2 regions of the Pseudoalteromonas sp. 20-MNA-CIBAN-0454 genome follow, and region 2 is predicted to be linked to the other one. Evidence: predicted binding sites of a transcription regulator. Region 2 holds the regulator's gene; the other holds the start of a gene.
The links. Region 2 encodes MetJ, which represses methionine synthesis genes. Its sites were predicted from a motif close to TAGACGTCTAGACGTCTA; they were not measured.
Positions count from the first base shown of each region.

Region 1 (3,426 bases), on a different contig from region 2:
CATCTGAGGTTTTATATAGCTGGTTTATTACCCTAGGGTCACGCTCAAAATGCATATAGCTTGCAAGGGTTGCAGCAATTGCTTGCGACGAATCTAAACCATTTATAAAGCTGTATTTAAGGTTAGATTTTAAGTCGCTGAGTTTTTGGCTATCTACTAACTCAGTACGCGCTTGGGCGTAGGTACGATTGATTGCATCGCGTACTTTGGCTAAATCGTCTGCTTTTTCTACTTTTACAAATACATGCAGTAAACCCGGATCTTTGGTTTCTGGGTTATAGCTAAACATTTGGCTGGCAATTTGTTTATCTACCACTAGCTCTTGGTATAAATCTGAGTTGTTTGAAAAATAAAGCTGCGAGAGTAAATCAAGCGCAGCTCTGTCTTTTTTAGCCGGCTCCCACGCAGTGCCTTTATACGATACTAATAACCAATGCCCTGGTAAGCCTGGGTTTTGTTGATGACTATATTTTGGCGCTTGCTGTGTTGGCTCTGCTTTAATGTCGGCAACATAGTCACCCTTTTTCCACGCACCCCAGTGTTTTTTAACCATAGCCATAGTGGCTTTTGGGTCTACATCACCCACAATTACGAGTGATACATATTCGGGCTTATAAAATTTGGCAAAAAATTCTTTACCATAAGCCATTTGATCAGGCATGGCTTCTATGTCTTTAAAAAAGCCCATAGTGGTGTGTTTATAAGTGTGTTGCTCAAAGGCCTCTTCGCGTACTGCGCTAAGTAATTTACGCACTGGGCTGGCATTATTTTTTAAGTACTCGCCTTTTACCGTTTGCGCTTCGGTTCTAAATTGCTCTTCGGTATAGGTTAAGTTTTGAAAAATATCAGCTTCAAGTTCAAGTACTTTATCAAGATGCTGCTTTGAAAAGTTTAAATGATAGTTAGTGTAATCGTTGGTGGTGTAAGCGCGGTTATCAACGCCAGAATTTTTTAAAATACTTGAATACACAGCCTCAGGAAATTTTTCAGAGCCTTTAAACATCATGTGTTCAAAAAAATGCGCAAAGCCCGTTTTGCCCGCTTGCGTTTCATTACGTGATCCTACCGATACAGGAATTTGCAACGAGACTACATCAGGGTAATCGGTTTTAACCACCATAACGCGCAAGCCATTTTCAAGCTCTTCTAGTAAGTAGTCTTGTGAAAAAACGCCCTCGCCCGTAGTGTTTGTTTGTTGTTGTGTTACTGCTTGGCTCGTTTGATTTTGTTCAATAGCGCAACCCGACAGTGCCAGCGATACCGCTAAACTGGTTGCTAAAAATTTAAATTTCATTGTTTTTCCTTTTATAGCAATCAATTTTAATCGCTAAACGTTGAGCTAGTTTAATAAAAAGTACCATCTGATTATGCCGCAAAGCCGCCAATAATAAGAGCCTAAAGCGTTGTTATTATGTAAACAACTGTATCAAATTTACTAATTGGTAACGAGCTTGTATGAATAAACCTCACTACGATTGAAAAACTTTCATTAAATAAAGCTATCTAGCCATCTAAATGGCTGCTATATTAATTCCATCGTAACAAACTAAGCTGGAATGAGGATTATGGCTTTATCACTTCAAGAGAAAATAGAAGATAGCAATCAAGGCGTATACCTTATTGGTACTACGCCGCCAAAAATTGGTACCGATAAAGCGCAACTAAAAACCATTGCAGAAAAGCTATTGGGTCGCCTACACGAAATTGAATACGACGGCGTAATAATTTACGACATTCAAGACGAAAGCAGCCGTACTAATCAAGCGCGTCCGTTTCCATTTAGGCAAACTGTCGATCCACGTGAATACAGCAACCTATTACGTGGCTTATCGCACCTTGATGTAATTACCTATAAAAGTGTGGCGCAACGCAGTGCGAACGAGTTTAAAGATTGGCTAAGTGAAACTAAAAACGACTACGATTTAAAAAATATTGTTTTAGTAGGTAGCCCATCATCGATAGGCGATATAAAACTAAGCCTACCAGATGCGTATAAAACGCTGGCAGAGCAATCTGATGACTTCTTTTTAGGCGGCGTTACTATTGCAGAGCGTCATTCTAATAAACGTAATGAACACGAGCGACTAATAGAAAAAACCGCTCAAGGCTGTAAGTTCTTTATTTCGCAAGCGGTTTACGACGCACAAGCAACAATAGAGTTAATTACTAGCTATGCACGTAGTTGTAAAGCACAAGGGCTTGAGCCTAAGCGCCTTATTTTAACTTTTACTCCGTGCGGCGGCGAAAAAACCTTAGAGTTTATGCAATGGTTGGGGATCTCAGTGCCAGAGGCCACTAAATGGCGCATGCTTGATGCGAACAATACGCTGAGTGAATCGGTACGTATTTGCCGTGAAAATCTCGATTTAATACTTAAAAGCTGTGCGCATTTAAACGTGCCGCTGGGCTTAAATATAGAAAGCTTAACTAACCGTAAAGAAGAAATTGACGCATCAATTAACTTATACCGCTTATTAAAAGCCACCATGGAATTAAATCTAGCTGAAAAGTTAATAGCTTAAGGGCTAAGCATTTAATACAAAACCAGATTAATTAGTTACACTCTTTGGCAAGCCTTATAGCTTGCCTTTTTTTATTTTAAATTTGAGAAGTAACGTATTTAGTTAAAGGTAAGGGGAAATTAGCAGTTATGTGCTAAATGCATTTTGCGCTTTATTATCAATGTTAACTATGTTTACTTTTGTTGCTGGCCGCTTTTGTTACTAACCTTTTGCCCTGAATAGCTTTTTAACGCAGCTCCCATAGCAGCGCACATAACACCAAAAATAACTCCTTCGTTAGATATAAACCTAAAGCTGATAAAAATATCTAATAAACTTATTATTGCCAGCGATAAAACTAAACCTATGCCTGAATACAGCAACCATGTTTTAGTAACTTTGTTCATAAATTAATTCCTTTTAAATGCTAAATTTAGCCTAATACAACCCCGCGGCTATTTTTCGGGGTCGTATTATTTCACTGACAATTGAAAGCCAAAACTAAAAAACTGTTATTTACGTCTTCTACTTGGCTCTCTTTGTCCTGTAATGCGTTTTTTATCGCGGTCTTTTCGTGATTTATTGGTGTTTTTGCGGTTATCTTTTGGCTTTTTGTTTGGATCTGGCTCGTAGCCTGCTAGCCACTGTGGCGTTAAGCGGGTATCTAACAGTACTTCTATTTCTTCAAGTAACCATTGCTCGTCAATACTTACTAGCGACATTGCAAGCCCTTGCTCACCAGCGCGACCTGTACGGCCAATGCGATGTACGTAGTCTTCGGCTATGTATGGCAGTTCAAAGTTAATTACAAATCTAAGTGTTGGAATATCTAAGCCACGTGCGGCTACATCGGTAGCAACTAATACACGGGTAATGCCTTCTTTAAAGTTTTGTAGTGCGCGGTCGCGTGCGCCTTGTGATTTAT
Region 1 is NZ_JBEOOB010000004.1:40,114-43,539, forward strand. Features, by position in the region: gene AAEZ22_RS02830 (M16 family metallopeptidase) at 1-1,294, opposite strand, end outside; gene AAEZ22_RS02835 (methylenetetrahydrofolate reductase) at 1,566-2,522, shown strand; gene AAEZ22_RS02840 (hypothetical protein) at 2,696-2,908, opposite strand; gene AAEZ22_RS02845 (DEAD/DEAH box helicase) at 3,014-3,426, opposite strand, start outside.
Region 1: a site for MetJ is predicted at 1,505-1,522, ahead of AAEZ22_RS02835 (methylenetetrahydrofolate reductase). Genes of this name have one in related genera too.

Region 2 (3,426 bases):
TGGTACTGCTATTTTAGGTTTAGGAAATTTAGGGCCTTTAGCGTCAAAACCGGTAATGGAAGGCAAGGCGTTGTTGTTTAAGCGTTTTGCAGGCATTGACTCAATTGATATTGAAGTAAAACACCGCACTACCGAAGACTTTATAAATACTGTGGCTAATATTGCTGATACTTTTGGCGGTATTAACCTTGAAGATATTAAAGCACCAGAGTGTTTTGAAATTGAAAAGGCGCTTATTGAACGCTGTAGTATTCCTGTTTTTCATGATGATCAGCACGGCACGGCTATTGTAACGGCTGCAGGTATGATAAATGCGCTGGAAGTGCAAGGCAAAGATATTGAAGATGCAGTTATTGTATGTTTAGGTGCCGGCGCTGCAGCGATTGCTTGTATGGAGTTATTAATTAAGTGTGGTGCACTGCGTGAACATATTTATATGCTTGATCGTAAAGGTGTTATTCACACTCGCCGTGATGATTTAAACGAGTACAAACAGTTATTTGCTAACAATACCGATAAGCGTACATTACAAGATGTAATTGAAGATGCTGACGTATTTGTTGGTGTGTCGGGCCCTAACTTATTATCGGCCGATGATTTAAAATTAATGGCAGCAAAGCCAGTCGTATTTGCTTGTTCGAACCCAGACCCTGAGATTGATCCGGCACTGGCACACGGCGCACGAAGCGATTTAATTATGGCAACAGGGCGCTCAGATTACCCTAACCAAGTTAATAACGTGTTGTGTTTTCCGTTTATTTTCCGTGGTGCACTTGATGTGCGTGCTAGTGAAATTAACGATGAAATGAAAATTGCAGCAGTTGAAGCTATTCGTAGTATTGCCAAAGAGCCGGTTCCGCCAGAAGTACTAAAAGCTGCCGGTGTCGATAAGCTAGCGTTTGGTGCAGAGTATATTATTCCTAAGCCTATGGACCCGCGTTTATTGCCGCGTATTGCTAAAGCAGTTGCATTAGCAGCCATTGCTTCAGGCGTAGCGCAAATAGAGCTGCCAGCAAACTATATGGAATAAGCAGCATTATGTTGCTCGGTATTAAGTTACTTCAGTGTAATTTATAGCCATAAAAAAACCTCAGCATGGCTGAGGTTTTTTTGTTTAAAAGCCGCTGTTTAGTCTTCGTTTAAAACAGGAACTTCTAAGCCCATTTCTTGCATTATTTTTTTCACTTCTTCAGGCACTTTTTCGGCGTTATCTTTACGTAAATCATCATCGTTAGGTAACGGTTGCCCAGTAAACGCATGCAAAAATGCTTCACATAATAGCTCGCTATTAGTTGCATGGCGTAAGTTATTAATTTGCCTACGGGTTCGTTCATCGGTTAGTACTTTTAATACATTTAGCGGGATCGAAACGGTGATCTTTTTAACTTGCTCTGATTTTTTCCCGTGTTCTGCGTATGGGTGAATATACTCGCCATTCCATTTTGCCATAAGATGTATCGTTGCCTCAGATTATTAATTGCTCACCCTACTAAAAAATAGCGCGAATATGCGTGAAATTCTATCGATTTAAACAAATTAGTCAAATACTTGTTGCACAGATGGCTAGGTGTTTAAATGTTTTGACTTCTTAAGTTGAATGAATTACTGTTTTAGACGTCTAAACATCTAAATAAAGCAGGTAATAAATATGAGTGAAAAAAATAAAGCGACAATTGCAGTTCGCAGTGGTGTCGATGCTGATAAGCACCATGGCGCGGTTGTGCCTCCGCTGTATTTATCAACCACTTATTCGTTTGCCGACTTTGATACAAAACGTCAATATGACTATGGCCGCAGTGGTAATCCAAATCGTGATACTTTAGCCCAAGCACTCAGCGAACTCGAAGGTGGTGCTCGCGGCATTATTACTGCAACAGGAATGGCTGCCGTACACTTAGCCACTCAGCTGCTTAATAGTGACGATACGTTAGTGATCCCCCATGATTGTTATGGCGGCAGCTATCGCTTATTTACCTCATTACAAAAGCGCGGCCTATTAAAACTCGAAGTGTTAGATTTAACTAAACCAGAAAGTTTGCAGCAAATTTTAGTAATCAAACCTAAGTTAATTTGGATAGAAACCCCTAGTAACCCTATTTTACGTTTAACTGATATTAAAGCAGTAACCGATATTGCGAAACAATGCGGTGCTTTGGTAGCCGCAGATAACACTTTTTTATCGCCTGCATTACAAAACCCGATTAAATTTGGCGTTGATATTGTGGTGCACTCAACCACTAAGTACATAAATGGCCACTCAGACGTGGTTGGCGGTGCGGTTATTGCTGCAACTGACGAACTAGGTGAAGAACTGGCTTGGTGGGCAAATAATATTGGTATAACGGGGGCACCGTTTGATAGTTACTTAACTTTGCGTGGCTTGCGTACTTTAAATGTACGCTTACGACAGCATCAAGAAAATGCCTTAGCTATTGCTAAGTACCTTGAAAGCTCAAAATTTGTTAGCCAAGTATATTACCCGGGGCTAGAGTCGCATCCACAACATGAATTGGCTAAAGCACAGCAACTTGGTTTTGGTGGCATGGTTAGTTTTGACATTAAAGGTGATGTAAATGACGCAGCTGCATTTTTAACAAACCTTAAAACATTTAGCTTAGCTGAATCTTTAGGTGGCGTAGAGAGCTTAATATGCCACCCAGCAACAATGACGCATGCAGGAATGGAAGCCGAGGCTCGTTTAGCCGCTGGCGTTGGCGATACGCTTATTCGTGTGTCGGTAGGTATTGAAGATGTAGCAGATTTATTAGCAGACTTTGATCGGGTATTTAATTTAGTGCAACCAGGTCAGCACAATAACGCAGGTAAAGCAGGCGCTAGCGCAAGTAGTAATGTTAAATTGAGCGCTGCTCACCCGGCGTTGTGGTAATTAATATGACTAATAATATTCATAAGTTTGGTGGTTCGAGTTTAAGCTCAGCCGAGCGCTATAAAAGCGTTGCAAAAATAATTATAGGGCAAGCTCAGCCCGGTGATTGTGTAGTGGTATCGGCTGCAGGAAAAACCACAGATACATTAGTAAAACTGTGGCAAAGTTATCAGCAGCACGATACTCAAGCGCTCGCTGATATTGTATTGCAATTAAACAATCATCAAAGTGATTTAATAACGCAGCTACTGCAGGGCGATTTAAAGCGCAGCGCTTTAACCACTCTAAATGAAGAGCTAAGTTTAGTTGCTAAATTAGCGAGTACTGATCAGTTGCAAGAAGCGGCGCTACTCGCCTATGGTGAGTTGTGGTCAGCTCGTTTGCTCGCAGCGTATTTGCAGCAACTTAATGTTGCTGCATGCATGCAAGACGCAAGAGGCTTGTTTACGCTAAGTGATGGACAATTATTGCATAGCCAAAATACACAGCAGTGTAGTGAGCTTATTAGCCAGCACAAAATTAACGTGGTAACAGGGTTT
Region 2 is NZ_JBEOOB010000002.1:136,889-140,314, reverse strand. Features, by position in the region: gene AAEZ22_RS01650 (malic enzyme-like NAD(P)-binding protein) at 1-1,030, shown strand, start outside; gene metJ (met regulon transcriptional regulator MetJ) at 1,129-1,449, opposite strand; gene metB (cystathionine gamma-synthase) at 1,649-2,887, shown strand; gene metL (bifunctional aspartate kinase/homoserine dehydrogenase II) at 2,893-3,426, shown strand, end outside.